DNA from 2 places in the Streptomyces sp. NPDC002817 genome. Region 2 is predicted to be linked to the other one. Evidence: riboswitches for the same ligand, from Rfam matches in the RefSeq annotation. Region 2 holds a riboswitch; the other holds the start of a gene.
What was found. A riboswitch is a leader RNA that binds a small molecule or an ion and turns the genes downstream of it on or off. The one in region 2 is predicted to bind ZMP and ZTP.
Positions count from the first base shown of each region.

Region 1: another riboswitch for ZMP and ZTP. It lies ahead of ACWD3I_RS39020 (bifunctional 5,10-methylenetetrahydrofolate dehydrogenase/5,10-methenyltetrahydrofolate cyclohydrolase); the one in region 2 lies ahead of ACWD3I_RS12730 (glycine hydroxymethyltransferase).

Region 1 covers NZ_JBSFUY010000032.1:1,109-12,862, reverse strand. Annotated here, with positions in the region: gene ACWD3I_RS39070 (ATP-grasp domain-containing protein) at 1-583, shown strand, start outside; gene ACWD3I_RS39065 (IucA/IucC family protein) at 580-2,256, shown strand; gene ACWD3I_RS39060 (MFS transporter) at 2,253-3,443, shown strand; gene ACWD3I_RS39055 (IucA/IucC family protein) at 3,443-5,143, shown strand; gene ACWD3I_RS39050 (type III PLP-dependent enzyme) at 5,140-6,342, shown strand; gene ACWD3I_RS39045 (aldehyde dehydrogenase family protein) at 6,339-7,799, opposite strand; gene ACWD3I_RS39040 (hypothetical protein) at 7,928-8,218, opposite strand; gene ACWD3I_RS39035 (nuclear transport factor 2 family protein) at 8,391-8,744, shown strand; gene ACWD3I_RS39030 (MarR family winged helix-turn-helix transcriptional regulator) at 8,772-9,344, opposite strand; gene ACWD3I_RS39025 (hypothetical protein) at 9,364-10,200, shown strand; ZMP/ZTP riboswitch at 10,252-10,335, shown strand; gene ACWD3I_RS39020 (bifunctional 5,10-methylenetetrahydrofolate dehydrogenase/5,10-methenyltetrahydrofolate cyclohydrolase) at 10,357-11,205, shown strand; gene ACWD3I_RS39015 (CU044_5270 family protein) at 11,207-11,754, opposite strand, start outside.
Region 2 covers NZ_JBSFUY010000005.1:271,527-283,280, reverse strand. Annotated here, with positions in the region: gene ACWD3I_RS12780 (ABC transporter permease) at 1-76, shown strand, start outside; gene ACWD3I_RS12775 (ABC transporter substrate-binding protein) at 78-1,034, shown strand; gene ACWD3I_RS12770 (isocitrate lyase/PEP mutase family protein) at 1,299-2,015, opposite strand; gene ACWD3I_RS12765 (carboxymuconolactone decarboxylase family protein) at 2,012-2,458, opposite strand; gene ACWD3I_RS12760 (carboxymuconolactone decarboxylase family protein) at 2,455-2,964, opposite strand; gene pdxR (MocR-like pyridoxine biosynthesis transcription factor PdxR) at 3,012-4,397, shown strand; gene ACWD3I_RS12750 (DMT family protein) at 4,430-5,263, opposite strand; gene ACWD3I_RS12745 (hypothetical protein) at 5,412-5,762, shown strand; gene ACWD3I_RS12740 (glutathionylspermidine synthase family protein) at 5,794-6,978, shown strand; gene ACWD3I_RS12735 (methyltransferase domain-containing protein) at 7,023-7,838, shown strand; ZMP/ZTP riboswitch at 7,962-8,051, shown strand; gene ACWD3I_RS12730 (glycine hydroxymethyltransferase) at 8,093-9,544, shown strand; gene ACWD3I_RS12725 (hypothetical protein) at 9,735-10,460, opposite strand; gene ACWD3I_RS12720 (hypothetical protein) at 10,579-11,574, opposite strand; gene ACWD3I_RS12715 (RNA polymerase sigma factor) at 11,561-11,754, opposite strand, start outside.

The sequences.
Region 1 (11,754 bases), on a different contig from region 2:
CCGGCACGTCCTGGGCGGCTTCCACACCGAGCTGTCGCCGCCGCCGTACTTCATCGAGGAACGCCTCACCTTCGTGCCGTCCCACCCCGGGCCGGTCGTCGATCAGGTCCTCGCCCAACTGGACGCGCTGGGCGTCGGGTTCGGCGCCTGTCACACCGAGTTCGTCGTGCACGAGGGCCGGGCGAGGATCATCGAGGTCAACTACCGCGCCATCGGCGACCAGTGCGACCTGCTGCTGGCGCGGCTGCTGGAGATCCCGCTCTTCGAGCACATCCTCCGCGCCCACCTGGGTGAGCCGCTCCCCGCGGACCTGGGCGCCCGCCACGACGGCGCCGCCCGCCTGGACTACCCCTGCGCCGAACGCCCCGGCACCCTCACCGACGCCCCCGCGGCAACGGAACTGACCGTCGAAGGCGTCCACTTGACATACCGTCCGCTGCGCGCGGCGGGCGAGCGGCACGAGCTGTACGGCACCAACCGCGACTACCTCGGCGTGCTGCGCGCCGCGGGCACCGACCAGCCGACGGTGGACCGGGTGGCGACCGACTTCCTGGCCGGGCTGCGCTGGGAGATCCAGCCGTGACGGCCGCGCCGACCGCGACGACCGACACCTGCGAGGAGGAACTGCTCACGCGCGTGCTCAGCGCCCTGCTCCGCGAGGACGTGGTGGGGCTGCGCACCGGCAGTACGCTCGTGCACCGGCCGGACGGCCCCTGGCTGCGGCTGCCGACCGAGGACGACGCGCTGCTCCTGCCCGTCGCCGAGGACGGCTTCCAGTGCGAGTACGCCGCCCGGCTGCCCCTGCTCGTCCGTGAGTCGGACGGCACCGAGCTCACCTCGTACGGCACCGTCCTCGCCGCACTGCGCGCACTCGCCGACCCCGTGGACCGAGGCGGCTACGACGCCTTCGCCGAGGAGTGCCGGCAGACCCTGGCCACCCTGCGACTGCACACGGCCACCCGGTCCGAGGTCGAGGGGAGGCTCGGCGGCGACTCGGCGCGGTGGCCCCCGCTGGCGTACGACACACTCGCCGCCCGGCTCGACCATCCGGTGTATCCGACCGCGCGCGGCCGCTCCGGCCTCGGTGAGCCGCAACTGCGGGCCCACGCGCCGGAGTTCCACCCGCGGTTCGCGCTGCGCTGGGTCGCCCTGCGCCGGGAGTCCGTCACCCTGGCCGGCACGCTCCCCGACTTCTGGCCCACACCCCGCCGGCTCGGTCTCGCCGGGGTGGAGGGCACGCATGTGGTCCTGCCGGTGCATCCGTTGACGGTCGACGCCCTGCGGGACGCCGGGCTCCCGGACGGGGCGGTGTTCGCCGACCGGGCCCACCTGGAGGTCGTGCCGACGCTGTCGATGCGCACGGTGGCCGTGAACCCGTCGGTGCATCTCAAACTCCCGCTGGCCACGGCGACGTTGGGTCTGCGCAACAAGCGGACCGTCAAGCCCGGCACGCTCGTGGACGGCGCCGCGGGACAGCGGCTGCTGGAGGCCGTGATCGTCCGGGAGCCCCGGTTCCACGGCACGATCCTGCACGCCGACGAGGCGACGTACGCCCATGCGGGGCACGAGCTGCTGGCCGTCCTGTGCCGGCGCTTCCCGGCCGACCTGGACGGCGCCGACGTCGTACCGCTGGCCGCCCTGCTCGCCGACGCCCCGGACGGGCGGCTGGTCGTCGACCACCTGGCCGACCGCTTCTACGGTGGCGACCCGCTGGCCCTGTTCGACGCGTTCCTGACCCTGCTGTTCGACTGGCAGACCACACTGTTCGGGTACGGCATCGCGCTGGAGTCGCATCAGCAGAACGTCTCGCTGGTCCTGCGGCCCGGCAGTCTGCGGCTGCTGTTCAAGGACAACGACGGGCCCCGCGTCAACGCGAAGCGGCTCGGCGCGGTGCTTCCCGGCCCGTGGGGCTTCGACGACGCACGGACCTATGTCTCCGGATACGGGCCGGTCGCCGACCTGTTCGCCACCATCACGGTCCATCTGTGCGCGGGCTCCTACGCGTTCGGACTCCCCCGGCACCGGCGGGCTCTGCTCGATCTCGTCCGCGACCGGCTGGCCGAAGCCGTGGACCGGCTCGGTGGGGACGCGGCCGCCGCCCTGCGCGAGCGGGTGCTGGACGCGCCGCGGCTGCCGGTGAAGGCGATGGTCACGGCCGGCTCGCTGCTGTCCAAGGAGCGGTCCGGCGCGGCCGACATCAACAAGCACTACACCTCCGGACCCAACTACCTGCTGCGACAGGGGGGTTCGGCATGAGCGCCGGGGCCCTGCGGATCCCGCGGTCCGCCTCCGGGCGCGGTCAGGTGCACGCGGTGGCCGCCTGCTATTTCGTGGCGTCCTTCGCGGCCCTGGGCCTGCCGCCGTACCTCACCGAGATCCTGCCGGCGCTGGGCGACCGCGACGCCCGTTGGGCGGGGGTGCTCTATGTCGTCCCGACCGTGTTCGGGGGCCTCGCGGCCCCGATGTGGGGGCGGCTCGCCGACCGCTACGGCCGCAAACGGCTGCTGCTGCGCGCCCAGTTGGGGCTCGCGGTGGCCTTCCTGCTCGCCGGGTGGGCCGACTCGCTGGCCACCTTCACGGTCGCGCTCGTCCTCCAGGGGATCCTGGGCGGCACCTTCGCCGCCTCCAACGGATATCTGGGCGCGGCCCTGGAGGGCCCGGCCCTGTCCAAGGCGCTGACCCTGATGCAGGGCAGCGCCCGAGCGGCCCTGGTCTTCGCACCGATCGTGGTCGGCGCGCTGTCCGGCTGGCTGTCCCCGCACCGGCAGTACGCGCTCCTCGCCATACTCCCCCTCACGGCCGCGCTGCTGCTGGCGGCCCTGCCCGAACCGGAGCCGGTCGCCCGCACCACGAGCGAGACCGCCACCGCGGATCACACATCTGCGGTGATGTCGCTCAAGGCGCTCTACGCACTCGAGTTCGCCTTCGTCTTCTCCACCGTCATCTCCTTCCCCTATCTCATCGCCCTGGTCGACGACCGGCTCCCGGGCACCTCGCCAACCCTGTCAGGAGTGCTCTTCGCCCTCCCCCACCTGTGCTATCTGGTGGCGGCGCTGGCCGTGCACTCCAGGTTCCGCGGCCGTCCCAGGACCGGGATCGTGCTCGGTTTCGTCCTCATCGCGCTCGGCCTCGCCGGACACGGCGTCGTCGACTCGCTGCCCGCGCTGATCGCCGTACGGCTGCTGCTCGGCGCGGGCCTCACGCTCGGCCTGGTGTGTCTGCAGGTGCTCGCGGCGGACTGCGCCAAGGGCCGCGCGCCCGGCGGGCTGTTCGGCTCGCTGGAGTTCTTCTCCAAGGCCGGCGCGGTCGCCGCCGGTCTCGCCGCGGCCGCCGGCAGCGTCCGCTTCGGCCCCACCGCCCCCGTGCTGACCGGTGCCGCAGCTGCCGCCGTCACCGCCGTGGCGACCCTCCTCCCCTCCATGACCCCCCGCTGGAGCCGCTGATGCCCTCCCTCACCGATACGCCCGCGCGCACCGACCTGCCCACCGCCGACGACGTGGTGGCCCACACTCTCCTGAACTGTCTGCTGCGCGAGGTCTCCGGCCCCGAGCACCAGAGCGTGGTCACCGACGGCCGGCTCCTGCTGCGGCTGCCCCGCCGCGGTGTGCTGCTCCGCGTGACCCTGCGCCGCACCTCGCTGCTCGGCGCGCACCGGTTCACCGGTCCCGTGCAGGAACAGCGCGGCGGCGACTGGGCGGAGCTGGACTGGCGCCGCCTCGCGGAGTACACGCACGACGAGCTGTCGCTGCGGACCGGGGTGCGCAACGAGGAGTTCCTGGAGCAGATCGCCTCCAGCCACGAGGCCGTGACGACAGCTCTCACCGCGACCGGCGGCTCGCGGGGCGGCGATCCCTACCTCGTCTCCGAGCAGTCCCTGTTCTTCGGCCACCGCTTCCATCCCACGCCCAAGGCGCGCACCGGCGACCCGCGCGCCTGGTCGGCGTACGCGCCGGAGGCGGGGGCCGCCTTCCCGCTGCGGCACCTCGCCGTTCGGGAGCATCTGATCGCCGAGGAGGCCGCGGAGCCGTCGGCCACCGCCGCCCTGGACCGGCTGCGCGCCGACGTGCCGACCGGATACCGGCTGCTGCCCGCCCACCCCTGGCAGTACGACACACTCCGCGAGCACCCGGCGCTGAGCGCGGCGCTCGAGAACGGCGATGTCCTCGACCTCGGTCCGGGCGGGCGGCCCTTCGCGGCGACCGCGTCCGTGCGCACGCTCTACGACGGAGAGACCTTCCTCAAGTTCAGCTTGAACGTCCGGATCACCAACTGCCTGCGCAAGAACAGCAGTTACGAGCTGTCCGGTGCCGTCGCCCTGACCCGGGTCCTGGCCCCGGCCCTGGCCGACCTCGCCGAGCGCTTCCCGGGCAGCGCGGTGCTCCGCGAACCCGCCTACCGCACGCTCGCCCTGCCAGGGCCCGACGGCGGTCCGGACCAGGCGCTGTTCGAGGGCTTCGGCGTGATCGTCCGCGAAGGCCTTCCCGAGAGGCTCGCGCCCGGCACCACCGCCCTGCTGGCCGCCGCCGTCGCCGACGAGTACCCGAGCAGCGGCGCCCACATCTCCCGTCTGCTCGACGGGGCCGACGCACAGGCGGCCCTCGACTGGTGGTCGGCGTACCTCGATCTGCTCGTCCCGCCGGTCCTGGCCGCCTACTTCGACCACGGTCTGGTCCTCGAACCGCACCTCCAGAACGTCCTGGTGTGCGTGGACGGCGACGGCATGCCCGCCCAGGTGCTCTTCCGTGATCTGGAGGGCACCAAGCTCGTCCCCGAGCACCACGCCGACACCCTCGCGGCGCTGCCGCCCGAGGTCGCGGGCCCGATGACGTACGACGCGCAGCGCGGCTGGGACCGGGTCGTGTACTGCCTTCTGGTCAACCACGTCGCGGAGCTGCTCGCCGCCCTGGCCGATCTGCACCCGGCGGCGGAGGCCGAGCTGTGGGGCCGCGTCCGCTCGGCGCTCCGCTCGTACGCCGACCGGCTCGGCTGCCCGCCCCGCCTCTCCGCCCTGCTCGCCGGCGTACCGCTGCCCGCGAAGGCGAACCTGCTGACCCGCTGGGAGCGCAAGGCCGACCGCGAGGCCGGATACGTCCGTCTGCCGTCCCCGCTCGCCGAGGACATCCTGACCGGGAGCACCCGATGACCCCTGCCGTCCACGACCGCGCCCTCGCCCTCACGTCGTCCGAACTGCCCGCGTATCTCTACGACTTGGCCGCGCTGCGCACACACGCGGCCGCCGTACGGTCCGCCCTCCCCGAGCGGGTCGAGCTGTACTACGCCGCCAAGGCCAACCCGGAGCCGGAGATCCTCGCCGCGCTCGGTCCGTACGTGGACGGCTACGAGGTCTCCTCGGGTGGTGAACTCGCCCATGTGGCCAAGGCGGTGCCGGGGCGTCCGCTGGCTTTCGGCGGCCCCGGCAAGACGCCGGACGAGGTGACGGCCGCGCTGGAGCAGGGGGTCGAGCGCTTTCACGTCGAGAGCGTGTACGAGCTGCGGATGCTGGGCGAGCTGGCGCGGCGGGCGGGGCGGCGTGTCGCGGTGCTGGCGCGGGTCAACCTCGCCCTGTCCGACGGTTCGCTGGCGGGCAGTTCGCTGGCGATGGGCGGGCGTCCGACACCGTTCGGCATGGACCCGGACCAGGCTCTGGAGGTAATCCGCGCGCTCACGGACGACCCCTGTCCGCACCTCGAGCTGCGGGGTGTCCACGCCCACTTGGCCAGCGGTCTCGAAGCCCCGGAACAGCTCGCGGTGGCCGAGGCGATCGTGGCCTGGGCCACCGGACTCGGGGTCCCGGTCGCGGAGGTCAACGTCGGTGGCGGTATGCACGTCGACTATGCGGACCCGGACCGGCGCTTCGACTGGGCCGCGTACGGCGAGGGACTCGCCCGACTCACCGCGGCGCACCCGGAGGTGACGCTGCGCATCGAGCCGGGGCGGGCGATGACGGCGTACTGCGGCTGGTACGCCACGGAGGTGCTGGACGTGAAGCGCAGCCACGGTGAGGAGTTCGGTGTGGTCCGGGGCGGCACCCATCATCTGCGGACCCCGGCGACGAAGGGCCACGACCAGCCCTGCTCGGTCCTGAAGGTGGACGGCTGGCCGCACCCCTGGCCGCGACCGGCGGCAGAGGACGAACATGTCACGCTGGCGGGGCAGTTGTGCACACCGAAGGACGTACTCGCCCGCCGGGTCCCCGCATCCGGGCTGCGGGCCGGTGACCGGGTGGTGTTCGCGGTGGCGGGTGCCTACGCGTGGAACATCTCCCACCACGACTTCCTGATGCACCCCCGGCCCGGCTTCCACTTCCTGGACGCCGGGCCGGAGGTCACCGCACGGTCCTAGAACGGGTAGTGCGCCTGCTGGGTGGCGATGGTCACCCAGCGGGTGTTGGAGAAGGCCTCGATGCCCCAGCGTCCGCCGAAGCGGCCGTATCCGGAAGCCTTGAAGCCACCGAAGGGGGCCTGCGGCTCGTCGGCCACCGACTGGTCGTTGATGTGCACGATGCCGGTACGGACACCGCGGGCGACGGCCAGTCCGTGGGTGGCGTTCTCGGTGATGATGCCGCAGGTCAGACCGTTCTCCGTGTCGTTGGCGACGGCCACGGCGGCGGCGTCGTCGGAGAACGTCTCGACCACGCACACCGGACCGAACGCCTCGGCGTGGTAGATCTCGGCGTCCTTCGGCACATCGGTGAGCACGGTCGCCGGGTGCACCGCTCCGTCGGGCTTCCCGCCGCCGGTGAGGACCTTCGCGCCCTTGGCGACGGCGTCCTCGACCAGAGCGGCCACGCGCTGCGCGGCGGAGGCGGCGACGAGCGGCCCGACCACGGTGTGCGGGTGGTTCGGGTCGCCGGCCTGGAGCGAGGCCGTCTTGGCGGTGAACTTCCGGGTGAACTCCTCGGCCAGCGACTCGTGGACGAGGATCCGGTCGCCGGACATGCAGATCTGCCCGGCGTTCATGAACACGCTGAAGGTGACGGCGTCCACGGCGTAGTCGACGTCCGCGTCGTCGAGCACGATGACGGAGTTCTTGCCGCCCAACTCCAGTACGGCGGGCTTGAGATGACGGGCCGCGTGCTCGCCGATGATCCGGCCCACGTTGGTGGAGCCGGTGAAGTTCACCGCACGGACGCGCGGGTCGGCGATCAGCGCCTCGGCGATCTCGGCCGCGTCCTCACGGGCGTTGGTGACGACGTTGAGCACCCCGTCCGGCAACCCCGCCTCGCGCAGCACGTCGGCCACGAACAGGCCGCAGGCGATCGGCGCGTCCTCGCTCGCCTTGACGACGACCGTGTTGCCGGCGGCCAGCGGCGCCGCGACCGCCCGTACGCCGAGGATGACGGGCGCGTTCCACGGCGCGAACGCCGCGACGACGCCCACCGGTTCACGGACCGCGAGGCCCAGCGCGCCCTGCTCCTGGGCGGTGAGGACCTCGCCGCGCGGGGCCGTCACGGCGGCGGCGGCCTCGCGCAGCATGTTCGCGGCGAGGTAGACGTTGAAGTGCGCCCACGGCCGGGTTCCGCCTGCCTCGTGGGCCATCAGTTCGGCGACCTGGTCGCCCTTGCCGTCGAGGAGGTCGGCGGCCTTCAGGAGAATCGCGCGCCGGGCGAACGGGGCCAGCGCGGCCCACTCGGGGAACGCCGCGTCGGCCGCGTCCACGGCCCGCCGTACGTCCTCGGTGCCCGCGGCGGCGACGGTCGCATACACCTCGCCCGTGTAGGGGTTGACGTCCTCCGCCCTACGGCCGGAGGCGGCGGGCTCGTCCTTGCCGCCGATGAACAGTTCGCGGGTGATGGGCATGATGCGGACCTCTTTGTTCGCCACGTGAACCAAGATTCATTTCTAAGCGCATGCTCTGTTCACCCGGCAACAATGTCAAGGGCCGCCCGGAATCCCGGGCGGCCCTCGTTGTGGACGTACGTGTGTGGCTACTGGATTCCTGGCAGCACCTGGGTGACAGGGGCGGCCAGGTCGGTCACCTGGCTCAGCTGGTTGAGGTCGTTCAGCTTGTTGAGCTCCGCCAGCTGCGCCGAGGGCCGCGGGAGCGCGTCCTTGTACTCCGCGGGCAGGTCGCTCACGGTGAGCGAGTCGAGCGTGGCCATCGGGCTCAGGGGGGCGGCGCCCTTGTCCTCGGGAGCCGCGCTCGCCAGCGGGGCGGCGAGACCGGTGACGCCGACGGCGAGACCGACGACGGCGGCGATACGTCGAGTGGAGATCATGTTTTCAGCAACGCCGACGGGCCCGCGCCGGACACGGGCACCGGGCGTCGCTCACCCGTCAGGCGGAGTGTCGCCGCTGCGCTTGCCGAGCCCGCCGGGGCGGAGGAGTCTCGAAGGAGAGGCCCTCGCGGCCCGCTCCCCTTCGACCGCGGGCCTTCACCGGAGGTCAACCATGGGCACCGCGTTCAACACCGAGACACTGCGCCAGAGCATCGAGGGAAACACGGCGACGAATCTGCTGTCGCTCTACGCGGACGACGCGGAACTGCGCGTCGTGGACCGCAACACCCAGCCCAGCAGTCCACGGGTCCTGCACGGTCGCGAGGAGATCGGCGAACTCCTCGAGGACGTCTACAACCGCGACATGACGCACAAGCTGGAGCGCTGTGTCGTGGACGGCGACACCGTCGCGTTCAGCGAGAGCTGCCTGTACGCGGACGGGGTGCGTGTCCTCGCCGAGTCGATGATCACGCTGCGCGACGGCAAGATCGCCGAACAGATCATGATCCAGGCATGGGACGAGTAGGAAGGCGGCTGCCGAAGGTCCAGATCACTACTCGCTTGACCTGGACCTTCGCGGTGCGGGCCCGTCCGGTCCACTCTCCGCGGCGACGACCAGTTTCCGCAGCAGGTCGGCTAGCGTCCGTTGCTCTTCTGCGGTCAGTACTGCGAGCAGCGCGACCTCGTCCGCTTCCTCCGCCGCCGCATGCTGTTCGAAGGCGGCGTATCCGGCGTCGGTGAGCCGGACCAGCACCCTTCGCCGGTCGGCGCTCTCGTGCGTGCGGACGATCCACCCGGCCTCCTCCAGCGGCGCCAACCGTGCCGACAGGGCACCCCGCGTCAGCCCGAGCCGGTCGGCGAGCTCGGAGGGGCTCGCGGTGTAGGGCGGACCGTGCCGGCGCAGCGTCAGCAGCACCTTGAACTGCCAGTGCCGCAGCCCGTCGGAGTCGAGGGTGTCGCGACGCGCCTGGGATGCGTGCCGGGCGAGTTTCGCCAGCCGCACGTAGATCGCCTCCTTGACCGGGTCCATCCAGGCGAGTTCCTTCGACCACTCCGCGACGTGCCGGTCGACCGAGTCCTCCGTCGTCTGCTCCCCGCAGTGGTTTTCTTGTGGATGGTTTTCCATCTCACTACCTTCCCCTGTCATGACGAACACCACGAGCACATTCGTCGAACTCGACGAACTCCTCGCCTCCGCAAGGGACTTGTCGTTGGCGGGACGGTGGGACCGGGCGCTGCGCCTGATGGACGCGACGACGTCCGACGCTCCCGAGGACCGCGTCCGCCTCGCCCTGGCGGCGGCCGAAGTCGCCCTGGAGAGCGACTGGTTCGGCGGTACGCGGCTCACCGCCGCCCGCGTCGAGCAGGCGGAGAAGGAGTCACCGGGCGGCGACTGGGACCTGGACTTCGTACGGCTGCGCCACGACTACCTGCGGCTGTTCCGCCCCGACGGCACGTCCCGGCACGGCGCCGAGGGCAAGGACCCGGAAGCACTCGTGGCGATCCGGCGCCGCGGACACGACCTGCGCGAGGCCGCCCCCGACGAGGTGCGGCGGGGCTGGGCCTCGATGTACCTGGGGCTGATCGCCGACAACCTCTTCGGTGAGCGCAGCGTGGCACCCGCCCACTACGAGGCCGCTCTGCGCGCCGGCGGATCGGGCGACGACCTGCTCGTCCGCGAAGCGCTGCGGCACCTCGGTGACCACGACCACGACGCCGGCGAACACGAGCGGGCCCGGGAGCGCTGGGAGCGGGCCACCGCGCTGGGCGCACGCGCGGGCATGATCCCCGGTGTGCTCACCCAGCAGATGCTGCTGGCGGTGCTGGCCCGCGACACGGGTGACGAGGGCGGCGCGACAGCGCTGGCGACGGAGATCGCCCGCTGGGCCGAGGCGATCGGCGCCGACCACCTCCACGCCCAGGCGACCGGGTTCCTGGCCGGAGTCGATCCGACGGCACCGCCGCAGGAGAGCGGGTCCTGACCGTCGTAGGGCATGGAGGGTCCCGGCCCAAGGACCGGCTCGGTTAGGCTGGCGGCGGGCCGTGACTGGCGCTGAGGTGGAGCACCACCGGGGAGCGGTCCGCAGAACCTGATGCCGTGCGCCTGGGCGAACCGACTACCAGCCCAGGAGTGGATCATGTCTCAGGCCCGGCTCATGGACGGCACGGCACTCGCCCGGCGGATCGTGGAGGAGACCGGCGAGCGCGCCGCCGCCCTCACCGAACGCACCGGCAGCACACCGTGTCTGGCGACCGTACTGGTCGGCGAGGACCCCGCCTCCGTGACGTACGTCCGGATGAAGCAGAACCGCTGCCGCAAGGCCGGTATCGCCTCCCGCCACGTGGAGCTGCCCGCGGCGACCACGACCGAGGAACTGGTGGGCACGCTCAAGGCGCTCTCCGCCGACCCCGCCGTGCACGGCATCCTGCTCCAGCACCCGATGGGCGAGCACATCGACGAGCGGGCCGCGTTCGAGGCGATCGCGCCCGAGAAGGACGTCGACGGCGTCACCTTCGCCTCGTTCGCGACGATGAGCTTCGGCCTGCCGGGCTTCGTGTCGTGCACGCCCGGCGGCATCATGCGGCTGCTCGACGAGTACGGCGTCGACCCGTCCGGCAAGCGGGCCGTGGTCGTCGGCCGCAGCGCGATCCTCGGCAAGCCGGCCGGCATGCTGCTGCTCGCGCGCGACGCGACGGTGACGTACTGCCACTCGCGGACGGTGGACCTGTCCGCGGCCGTCCGCGAGGCGGACATCGTCGTCGCCGCCGTGGGCCGGGCGCGGCTCATCAAGGGCCAGGACATCAAGCCCGGCGCCGTCGTGCTCGACGCCGGCTACAACGAGGGGAACATCGGTGACGTCGACTTCGACTCCGCCGCGGAGCGGGCCTCGCTGATCACCCCGGTGCCGGGCGGCGTCGGTCCGATGACGATCGCCACGCTGCTGGAGCAGACGGTCGACGCGGCCGCCCGGCAGCTCGGGGTCTGAATCAGCGCATCCAGGCGCTGTAGTCCATGACGTCACCGGCCTGGACGCCGTACTCGGGATCCGCCTCGGTGAAGGTGGTCTCCAGGCCGAGTACGGCGCCGCTGGCCGGGTCCATGATCAGCATCCGGCGGGTGGCCGACTGCTGGTACACATACGCCTGTCCGCGCCGCCCGAGCCGGTCGGTGACCTGTCCGAGGGGCTTGAGCCCTTCGGCGTCCGCCAGCATCTCGGCCACCGTCGCGGACTCACGGGCACCGAGGTGCCAGGTGTCGAGGAGCACCCGGACGCCGTCGAGGAGCTGCCCGGTGTCCGGTGCGGTGTCGGTGTACGTGGCTTCCTGGAGGTAGGCGCGCAGCCGGGTGACGTCGTGCGGGGGCTCAGACTGCGGCGGGGCGTCGCTCCAACTGGGCGGATAGGTCCGCGTGGTGCGGTCGTGGCCGTCGTCGACGGTCACCGTGTGGCTGTCGTCGGCGTTCCACCGCACGATGCGCTCCTCCGGGTAGGTGATCGGAGGCTTGTCCTCGCTCATGCCCAGGCTCCACGACTTCA
Region 2 (11,754 bases):
GGCCATCGTCTGCCTCGGCCTGATGCTCGACCGGGTGACCCAGCCGACGGAACGCCGCACGAAGAAGGGAGTGTGACATGCGCGTACGTACGACTGCCGTAGTGGCCGGTGCCGCTTCCCTGCTGTTGCTGACCGGCTGCGGTGCCGCCGACATGACCCAGCAGGCCTCGCCCTTCGCCAACGCGCAGGGCGCCAGGACCGTGACCCTGTCCGTGCAGTCCTGGGTGGGCGCGCAGGCCAACGTGGCCGTCGCGCAGTACCTGTTGGAGCACGAGCTCGGCTACCGCGTCGACACCGTGCAGGTCGACGAGGTCCCCGCCTGGGACGCGCTCAGCCAGGGCCGGGTCGACGCGATCATGGAGGACTGGGGCCACCCCGAGCAGGAACAGCGCTACGTCCAGGACAAGAAGACGATCGTCAAGGGCGGTGGCCTCGGGGTCACCGGGCACATCGGCTGGTACGTCCCGACGTACTTCGCCAAGGAGCACCCGGACGTCACCGACTGGAAGAACCTGAACAAGTACGCCGCGCAGATGCGCACCGCGGAGAGCGGCGGCAAGGGCCAGCTGATGGACGGCTCGCCCTCCTACGTCACCAACGACAAGGCGCTGGTGAACAACCTGAAGCTGGACTACCAGGTCGTGTTCGCCGGTTCCGAGGCCGCGCAGATCACCCAGATCAAGCAGTTCGCCAAGGAGAAGAAGCCCTTCCTCACCTACTGGTACTCACCACAGTGGCTCTTCAAGAAGGTCCCCATGACCGAGGTGAAGCTCCCCGCCTACAAGGAGGGCTGCGACGCCGACCCGGAGCAGGTCGCCTGCGCCTACCCGCACACCCCGCTCCAGAAGTACCTCAACTCCGACTTCGCCCGGAGCGGCGGCAAGGCGGCGGCCTTCCTGAAGAAGTTCAAGTGGACGACCGAGGACCAGAACGAGGTCTCCCTGATGATCGCCGAGCAGAAGCTGACCCCCGAGGACGCGGCGAAGAAGTGGGTGGCCGGCCATGCGTCCACCTGGCAGGAATGGATCGCGTAGGAAGATCCACCGGGAATGGTGGTGAACCGCCCCCTCGAAGATCACGCATCTCACCCTGGCGGCGCTCACCACCCCTCTCCCTCGTCGGACTGGCCGCGCCGTCAGCGGATGCCGCCACCGAGCGGAGCTCGCAGCGGCAAGCTGACGGCGCGGCGCATCACGCCAAGGTCTACAAGGACGGCACGATCCCCGGCCACGACACCTCGTGTCGCTCACCTTCTGGCCGCGGGCGCGTCGGGCGCGTCGGGGCGTGCCCCTACCCGGTCACCTCATCTCCGCGGCCAGCTCCGCGAGGATCTCGGACGAGCGCCGCTGCAGGCCCGGCCCGAACGTGACCCGGGTGGCGCCCCGCTCGCCGAGTTCGGCGGGGGAGAGGCCGCTGCCGACCAGCGCGATCACGTTGATCGGCCCGTGGATCCCGGCCCGCAGCAACGGCAGCACCTTCACCGGGGCGCCGATCGGATACACACAGTCGGCACCCGCCGCGGTGTACAACGCCGCCCGCTCGATGGTCGGTTCGGGATCCTCGACCCCCCGCACGAACGTATCGATCCGGGCGTTGACGAACAGCGCGTCCCCGGCCGCGTACCGCACCTCGGCGAGCCACTCGGCGTGCTGGTGCGGGTCCTTGAGGACACCCCCGTTGGAGTCCTCAAGGTTGCAGCCCACGGCACCCGCCTCCAGCAGCCGCTCCACCAGCTCCTTCGGAGCCATCCCGTAACCGCCCTCGACATCCGCGGACACCGGAACGTCCACGGCCCGGGCGATCCGCGCGACCGCCGCGAACATCTCGTCGGCCGGCGTCGCCCCGTCCTCGTATCCGAGGGCGGCGGCGACACCCGCGCTGGGCGTCGCGAGCGCCGGATGGCCGGCTTGGGCGAAGACGCGGGCGCTGGCCGCGTCCCAGGGGCCCGGCAGGACGAGCGGATCGTCCTGTGCCGGGCGGCGGTGCAGCCTGCGGAAGATCTCGACCTTGCTCATGGTGTGTAGCCTCCCGGCGGGATACGGCGGCCCACCATCACCCGGTTCCAGTTGTTGATGGCGACGATCAGGCCCATGAGATGGGCGAGCCCCCTGTCGTCGAAGTGCTTGGCGGCCCGCTCGTACACCTCGTCCGGCACGAACCCGTCCACGAGGACGGTCACCGTCTCCGTCAGTGCCAGGGCGGCCCGCTCCCGCTCGTCGTAGACGTCGCCGGCCTCCTCCCACGCCGCCAGCAGGTCCAACTTGCGCTCGCTCACCCCGTGTTCACGAGCGATCCGCAGATGCATGTCGAGACAGAACGCGCAGTGGTTGAGCTGCGAGGCCCGGATCACCACCAGCTCGGCCAGCGCGGGGTCCCCGAGCCCCTTCTTCGCGGCGGCGCTGAGCGCGGACATGGCCTGCCCGACGCCCGGGTCCAACAGCCGCGTACGCCCCGTCACTTGTTCCCCGACTGGTAGTGCCCCGGAACCAGCCGACAGGTCACCCCGAAACGGTTCCAGGCGTTGATGACGGCGATCGCCGCGATCAACTGCGCCAGCTCGGCCTCCGTGAAGTGCTTGGCGGCCCGCTCGTACACCTCGTCCGGCACGAACCCGTCCGTGAGAACGGTCACCGCCTCCGTCAGCGCCAGCGCGGCGAGCTCCTGCTCGGTGTAGAAGTGCTCCGACTCCTCCCACGCGCTCAGCTGGACGATCCGCTCGACGCTCTCGCCCGCCGCGAACGCCTCCTTGCTGTGCATGTCGACGCAGAGCGCGCAGTGGTTGATCTGGGAGGCGCGGACCTTCACCAGCTCCAGCAGCTTCGAATCCAGGCCCTTCCGCGCGGCGGCATCGAGGCGGACCATCGCCTTGAAGACCTCGGGAGCCTGCTCGGCCCAGTTCAGTCGGGGTGTGTGTTCAGGGGCGTATTCCACGGTCGTAGGACTGTCGTCGATGTGCGTCGTCATAGTGTCGACACTATGCGTGAGGCTGCCCACGGGTATGGTCCATTTCCATGCCGAAAACCTGGGCCACTCTGGGCGTCGACCTTCACCTGGAACCCACCGGTCCCGGCCTGCGCCGCGGCCTGACCGACGCCCTGCGCGAGGCCGTCCGCACCGGCCGTCTCGCCCCGGGCACCCGGCTGCCCTCCTCCCGCTCCCTCGCCGCCGACCTCGGCATCGCCCGCAACACGGTCGCCGACGCCTACACCGACCTGGTCGCCGAAGGCTGGCTCACCTCGAAACAGGGCTCCGGTACCCGAGTGGCGGACCGCGCGGTGATCCCGCCGTCGGGCACGGGACCCGGCCGCCGCACATCACAGCGCCCCGCCCACGACTTCCGCCCCGGCACCCCCGACCTCACCGCCTTCCCACGCAACGAGTGGCTCAAGGCCACCCGCCGCGCCCTCCTCGCGGCCCCCCACCACACCCTCGGCTACGGCGACCCGCGCGGCAGCGTCGAACTGCGCACCGCCCTCGCCGCCTACCTCGCCCGCGTGCGAGGCGTACGCACGGACCCCGACCGCATCCTCATCACCGCGGGCTGCGCCCACGGCCTCCGCATCCTCGGCACGGTCCTGCGGGCACGCGGCGTCCGCTCGGTCGCCGTGGAGTCCTACGGCCTGGACGTGCACTGGAACCAGCTGACAGCGGCGGACCTGCGCGCCGAGGCACTCCCCTACGACGAACTGGGCACGAACCCGGGCACGTTGGCCGGGACCGGGGCTGTCCTCCTCACCCCCGCCCACCAGTTCCCGATGGGCGTACCCCTGCACCGGGACCGGCGGACCGCCGTCGTCGACTGGGCGCGGCGCACCGGAGGCATGGTCCTGGAGGACGACTACGACGGGGAGTTCCGCTACGACCGCCAGCCGGTCGGCGCACTCCAGGGACTGGACCCGGACCACGTCGTCTACCTCGGCACGGCCAGCAAGTCACTGGCCCCCGGCCTCCGACTGGCCTGGATGGTCCTCCCCCAGGGCTGGGTGGAGTCGGCCGCGGAGGCGAAGGGCAAGGTCGACACCTGCGGCGTGCTGGACCAGCTGACCCTGGCCGAGTTCATCGTCTCCGGCGCCTACGACCGCCACGTCCGCGCCTCCCGCCTCCGCTACCGCCGCCGCCGAGACGCCCTGGTCGCGGCCCTGGCCCTGCACGCCCCCGACGTCCACGTCACCGGCATCGCCGCCGGTCTCCACGCCGTCCTCCGCCTCCCGTCCGGCACCGAACACTCCGTCGTCCAGTCCGCCGCCTGGCAGGGCGTCGCCCTCCACGGCCTGTCCTACTTCCGCCACCCGAAGGCGGTGGCAGAGCGACTGGACGCCCTGGTGGTGGGGTACGGGGCGCCGTCGGACCGGGCGTGGCCGGGGGCGTTGGAGGCGCTGTGCAGGGTGATGCCATAGCCGTGAGCCGTGAGCGCAACCACGACGAACCGTCACACGCCGACCGACTCCTCCTCCACCGGCGCCTCCCCGAACCGCGCCAACCCCAACGCCCCCACCACCGCCACCAGGAACCCCAGCACCGCCAGCCATCCCAACCCCTCCCGCGTACGGTCTCCCAGCCACACCACCCCCACCAGCGCGGGCCCCACCGTCTCCCCGATCACCATCGCGGCGGTCGCCGTCGTCACCGACCCCCGCTGCAGCGCCGACGTCAGACACAGGAACGCCGCGCCCCCGCCCAGGAGCAGGGCGTACGTCGCCGGATTCGCGAGCAGCTCCGACGGCTCGAGCGAGTCGATCAGCCGCACCGCCACCTCGACCACCCCGAACCCGAACCCGGCCCCCAGCCCGAGCAGCGGCCCCCGCCCCCGCTCCGGCAGCCGCCCGCCGCAGAGCCCGAGCAGCAGCACACCCACGGCGACAGCGAGCATGACGTACTTCAACGCGTCCGGCGGGTCCAGATCCCCCTCCGTCCCCGACGCGACCCCCAGCATCGCGAGCCCGGCACACACCACCCCCACCGCGCCCCACTCCGCCCGGCTCAACCGCACCCGCAGCAACCGCGCCGCGACCACCGCGGTCACGGCGAGACTCGACGCCAACGCAGCCCCGACGGCGTAGATCGGCACCGACCGCAGTGCCGCGATCTGCAACAGGAACCCCACCCCGTCCAGCGCCAGCCCCGCCAGATACCGCCACTGCCGCACCGCCCGCAGCAGCAGCGCCGCCTCCCCACCGCCCCCGCTGCCCGCCGCCCGCGCGGCAACCGCCTGCAACACCGTCGCGGTACCGAAACAGACCGCCGCACCAAGCGCACACACCATCCCAAAGAGCACAAAGTGACTGTAGGGGAGGGGACGCGACGGACGGGGTGCCTGTGTGGCGCTTATTACCGATCTCTAGGCTGACCGCCGGACAACCCAGAGACGAACAAGACGAACAACCAGAGACGAACAACGGGGAGACGCGAAAATGGCGGAGACACGGCGCCGACTGCGCTCGAGCACGGTGGTGCTCGGCGGCATGGGAGTCGTCGCGGCGGCACTCACGTCCTGCGGCTCGGAACCCGACCGCCGCTGCGTCGACCGCGACAGCTACACCTACGAGGGCTACAAGGTCGTCGCCGACAAGAACTGCAACTCCGGCAGCTCCAGCTCCTCCTCGTACGGCAGGAACGGCAAGAAGAAGACCGGCACCGCCGACGCCTCCTGGTACTACGACGCCGACGTCAGCTCCGGCCACGCCGACTACGGCACCTTCAGCAAGAGCGAGGCCGTGGACCGCGGCGGCTTCGGCTGCTCCGGCGGCAGCAGCGGCGGCTGAGCGGACACGGGACGACGAGCAGACGCACACGATGGAACGCCGCACCACCGAACCCCGCCCCGGCTGGCAGCACACCGTCGAGGAGCAGGGGCTCATCTATCCCCTCACCCGCTACCCCGACGGCTCGCTGCGCCCCTACTGGGACGAGAGCGCGTACTACGTCTTCTCCCTCGACGAGGTCGAGGCGCTGGAGGAGGTCGTCGAGGAGCTCCACCACATGTGCCTGCGGGCGGCGGACCACATCGTCACGACCGGCCGCTTCGCCGACCTCGGTATCACCGACCCGCGCGTCGCGGACACGGTCGCCGAGGCCTGGCGCCGCCGCGCCGAACTCCCCTCCGTCTACGGCCGCTTCGACCTCCGCTACGACGGAACCGGCCCGGCCAAGCTCCTGGAGTACAACGCCGACACCCCTACCTCCCTCGTCGAGGCCGCCTCCCCCCAGTGGTTCTGGATGGAGGAGCGCTTCCCCGGCGCCGACCAGTGGAACTCCCTCCACGAGCGCCTCGTCGCCGCATGGAAGAAGCAGGCCGCGCTGCTCCCGCCCGGCAGCCCCCTGTACTTCGCGTACTCCTCGGCCGACGAACTCGGTGAGGACCTCATGACGGTCGCCTATCTCCAGGAGACCGCCGAGCAGGCCGGCCTGGACACCGCCTGGATCTCCATGGAGGAGATCGGCTGGGACCCGCTGTCCAGCCGCTTCGTCGACAAGCAACTCCGCTTCATCCGCAGCTGCTTCAAGCTCTACCCCTGGGAATGGCTGACCACCGACCGCTTCGCCGACCACGTCCTCGACACCCTCGACAACGGCGGCGGCACGGGCAGCACCCTGTGGATCGAGCCGGCCTGGAAGATGCTGCTGAGCAACAAGGCGCTCCTCGCGATCCTCTGGGAGCTGTACCCGGGCCACCCGAACCTCCTCCCCGCATATCTGGACGGGCCACGGGAGTTGGCCGATTCGAAGGGGTACGTCGCCAAGCCGCTGCTGGGCCGCGAGGGCGCCGGCGTGACGATCCACGAACCCGGTGCCCCGCCCGTGCTGCGCGAAGAACCCTGCTGCTACCAGGAGTTGGCCCTCCTGCCCGACTTCGACGGCAACCGCGTCGTCCTCGGTGCCTGGGTCGTCGAGGACGAGTCCGCGGGCCTCGGCATCCGTGAGTCGTCCGGACCGGTGACTGACGAATACGCGCGCTTCCTGCCCCACGTGATCCTCTGACGCGACAGAATGATCGACCCGTGACGAACGGAGAGGGGCGATCGGTGAGCGACACGGCCACGGTGGAGAACGGATACGTCTTCGACCCGTCCTGGGAGCGCGAGCACAGCCGGCTCAGCGCGCTGGAGGAGATCTACGACGGCCAGAGCCGGCACCGGCTCACCGAGCTGGGGGTCGCCGAGGGCTGGCGATGTCTGGAGGTGGGCTGCGGCGCCGGCAGCATCGCCCGCTGGCTGGCCAAGCAGGTCGGCGCCGCGGGGCGGGTGCTCGCCGTCGACCTCGACACGCGCTTCGCCGCGGACCACGCACTGTCCAACCTGGAGGTGCGCCGGCACGACGTCCTCGCGGACCGGCTCCCCGACGCCTCCTTCGACCTCGTGCACGCACGGGCCGTGGTGGAACACCTCTCCGACCGCGACGAGGCGCTGCGGCGCATGGCAGCCGCGACCCGGCCCGGCGGCTGGGTGGTCGTGGAGGACTTCGACATCGACGGGCCGATGTACCCGGCCGCCGCCCGCTATTACCCGCCCCAGTACATGGAGGTGGCCGAGCGCCTCGGCCGCGCGCTGCGGGCCGCCTTCGGCGCCGCGGGGGTGGACCCCGGCACCGGCCGCCGTCTGCCACAGGCACTGACGGACGCCGGGCTGACCGAGGTCGGGGCGGAGGTCTACGCCCCCGTCCTGACCGGCGGCTCCGCGGCCTTCTTCCCTCTCACCCTGCGATCCCTGCGGCCACGGCTCCTGGAGACGGGCGAGGTGAGCGACGCGGACATCGAGGAGGTGATCGCCCTGACGAAGCTCCAGGGAACCACCTACATCCCCAACTTCATGGTCCTGGCCTGGGGCCGCAAGCCGTCCTGACCCTGTCTCCGCACGGGGCCGCCCATGGCGACCGCGGACGACGACCAGGGCCCGGAGCAGGGTGATTCCTCGCTCGCATGGTGGACGCCGGGCCTCCCGCGTCCGGGCTGCCCGGTAGGGTGGCCGACGGGCCGTGACTGGCGCGCTGGGATGGGACGGACCATCGGGGAGCGGCCTGTGAGTGACCGAGTGCCGTGCGCCTGGGCCGAACCGTGAATCGTGACCGCAACCGCCACGCCATCCGGAGGCCGCACATGTCGGAGCAGCAGCCCCTCTCCACCGAGTCCACCGCCTTCCGCGCCGCCCTCGACGTGATCCGCGCCGTCGAGCCGCGCGTCGCCGACGCCATCGGCCAGGAGGTCCACGATCAGCGCGAGATGCTCAAGCTGATCGCCTCCGAGAACTACGCCTCCCCGGCCACCCTCCTCGCGATGGGCAACTGGTTCAGCGACAAGTACGCCGAGGGCACCATCGGCCGCCGCTTCTACGCCGGCTGTCGCAACGTCGACACCGTGGAGTCGCTCGCCGCCGAGCACGCCAAGGAGCTCTTCGGCGCCCGCCACGCCTACGTCCAGCCGCACTCCGGCATCGACGCCAACCTCGTCGCCTTCTGGTCCGTCCTCGCCGACCGCGTCGAGGTCCCCTTCCTGGAGAAGACGGGCGCCCGCCAGGTCAACGACCTCAGCGACGCCGACTGGGCCGAGCTCCGCCAGGCCTTCGGCAACCAGCGGATGCTCGGCATGTCCCTGGACGCCGGCGGCCACCTCACCCACGGCTTCCGCCCCAACATCTCCGGCAAGATGTTCGACCAGCGCTCCTATGGCACGGACTCGGCGACGGGTCTGATCGACTACGAGGCGCTGCGGGTGTCCGCCCGTGAGTTCAAGCCGCTCATCATCGTCGCCGGCTACTCCGCCTACCCCCGGCTGGTGAACTTCCGCATCATGCGCGAGATCGCCGACGAGGTCGGGGCGACCCTGATGGTCGACATGGCGCACTTCGCCGGCCTGGTGGCGGGCAAGGTGCTGACCGGCGACTTCGACCCGGTCCCGCACGCCCAGATCGTCACCACCACCACCCACAAGTCGCTGCGCGGCCCGCGCGGCGGCATGGTCCTGTGCGACGACTCCCTCAAGGACCAGGTCGACCGCGGCTGCCCGATGGTCCTCGGCGGCCCGCTCCCGCACGTCATGGCCGCGAAGGCGGTGGCGCTGGCCGAGGCCCGCCAGCCCTCCTTCCAGGACTACGCCCAGCGCATCGTCGACAACTCCCGCGCCCTCGCCGAGGGTCTGATGCGACGCGGCGCCACCCTCGTCACCGGCGGCACCGACAACCACCTCAACCTGATCGACGTCGCCTCCTCCTACGGCCTCACCGGCCGCCAGGCCGAGGCCGCCCTCCTCGACTCCGGCATCGTCACCAACCGCAACGCGATCCCGGCCGACCCCAACGGCGCCTGGTACACCTCCGGCATCCGCATCGGCACCCCCGCCCTCACCACTCGTGGCCTGGGCACCGCCGAGATGGACGAGGTCGCCGGCCTCATCGACCGCGTCCTCACCACCACCGAGCCGGGCACCACCAAGTCGGGTGCCCCCTCCAAGGCCGCCCACATCCTCGACGCCAAGGTCGCGGACGAGATCTCCCACCGCGCCACCGACCTCGTGGCCGGCTTCCCGCTGTACCCCGAGATCGACCTGGGCTGATCAACGCTCTCTTGAGTTGTCAAAGACCGGCGACTCTCACAGATCGATCAGATCGATGACTTCCTGACGTGGTTCCCCCGCGGCGGTCCGGCCCCCTGCCGGCCCGCCGCGCGGCGTATCAGCGGCGTCCCGCCGGCCCCGGCCGCGAACCCGACGACCGGCCCGACACCCGGGCCCCTGGAGCAAGCCCTCACACATCCCTCAGTTCCTGCCGAGGCCCCGGCTCCCGCACCCTCCTTCGCCGCAGCGCCGGCAGTCGCGTGGCGAAGGGCCGCAGCACCAGCGCCAGCACCGCCCCGGCCGCGAGGCCCGGCAGCGCCCACCACCAGTCGGCGCCGTCACCCGATCCGGGCCGCTGGGCCGGTGCCGCCGCGGGCGTCGGCTCGGTGGCCTTTGCCGGCTCCGTGCCGTACATGTCCCAGGGCGGTGGGTACTCCACCGAGTAGTCACCGCCGGAGGCCTCGCCCATCACGCCCAGGTTCTCGAGGAGGCCGCGGAGGACGGCCGGCTGTTCGGCGCGGTGCCAGGTGCCGTTCGTCGACGCGTCCAGGTTCGCCGCCGTGTGTATCCAGACCGCCTGGGAGTCCACCGCCGGATGGACCCGGTCGACCCGCCACGGCGTCACGTCGTGCAGCATCCAGGTGACGTTGATCTGTGGGCCGGCGGCCAGGTCGGCCTCGGGCGGCTTGTCCGCCGTGCCCGCGTCCGGTTCGCCGAGGAGCCGCTGCAACTCGCCGTACTTCTTGTCGGAGTGGTGGAGCGAGGCCGTCTCCGCACTCCCCGGCGAGACGATCAGCACACTGGTCGGCCCGCCCGCCGAAGCGGACCCGGCACCCCACAGGGTCAGCCCGAGCGCAGCCGCCAACACCCCCGCCAGCGCCCCCGGTCGACGCCGCCCACCCCTCCAGCCGCTCATCCGCCTGTGCATCAGAACCCCCAACCAGCCGATGCCGAACGGCCCGCCCCCGTCTTCGCGAGCCGTGTGTCACTTCTGGTACACCGCCCGACCCACCGGGGTTCCCACCCCGACCGCACTATTTCGGGGACTTCTCCAGCGACTTCGCGATCTCCACCGCCCGCGCCTGTGACGCCACGCCCTCCAGCCGCAGCGTCACGTCCTCGGTGCCCACCCCATGACTCCACAGCAGGGTCGGCCCCGCGGTCCGCTCGGTGCGGGTGTAGCGCTCCCCGTCCGCGTCCACCAGCCAGAAGCTCAGCAGGTGGGGGCGCGGAAACCACAGGGCCGTGTCGTTCGCCGTGCCGACACCCTCGGGGTCGTCGCCCAGGGAGATCCACTCCGGCTGCTCGCGCACGGTCTTCGTGAAGGCGATGTCCAGGCCGGCGGCGAACTGGTCCAGCCGGATCGTCCTTCCCCGCTCACGCCAACAGAGGGTGACCAGGGTCCGCCCCCGCGGCTCCCCGGTCACCGCCACCGCGTCCGGGCTGCCGAGAGTGTCCGGGACCAGCGGCGCGAACCCGGCCCGCCGCTCGGCCTGAGCGAGGGACACCGAGCGGCCGCAGCCGGGCACCTCGGCGCCGGGCGAGGGCGTCGCCGACGGGTCGTAGCGCACCTCGACCCCGGCGAAACCGAACCAGTCGTAGACCGCGGCCCGCACCGGCGGGGTGAGCGCGAGCACCGTCAGCAGGCCGCACAGCGCCGCGCTCAGGGCGCGCCACCGCATCCGCGTCCAGCGCCGCACCGCGGTCAGCCGCTCACGGGCGGGCGGCGGCTCGGCCACCGGGACCGGCACCTGATCGGCGAGTATCTGCCCGAGCACCCGCTCGACCATGGTCTCGGAGCCGCTGGACCCACCGGCCTCGTCGCCCCCGGGCGCGTCCAGCGACCTGCCCAGCGCCCTCAGCTCCTCCGGCAGCCGGGAGGCACCGCCCTGCGACGCCCGCCCACGGCCACGCCCCCACGGACCCGGACCCCGGTCACCGCCACGACCGCGCGGACCCCGGCCACCGGCGCCCTCGGGCCCACGGCCGCCCTCACCGCCGTACGGCTCTCGCCCCTCACTCACGCTCATCACCCCCTTCCCGAGGCTCGAAATCCGGCAGCAGCCGACTCAGTTTCCGCAGCGCGCGGTTCAGCCGGGACTTCACCGTGCCCCGGGGCCAGCCCAGGGCCTGGGCGGTCTCGGACTCGTCCATCTCCAGCAGATAGCGGTAGGTGACGACCAGGCGATGCTCCTCGCTCAGCTTCTCCA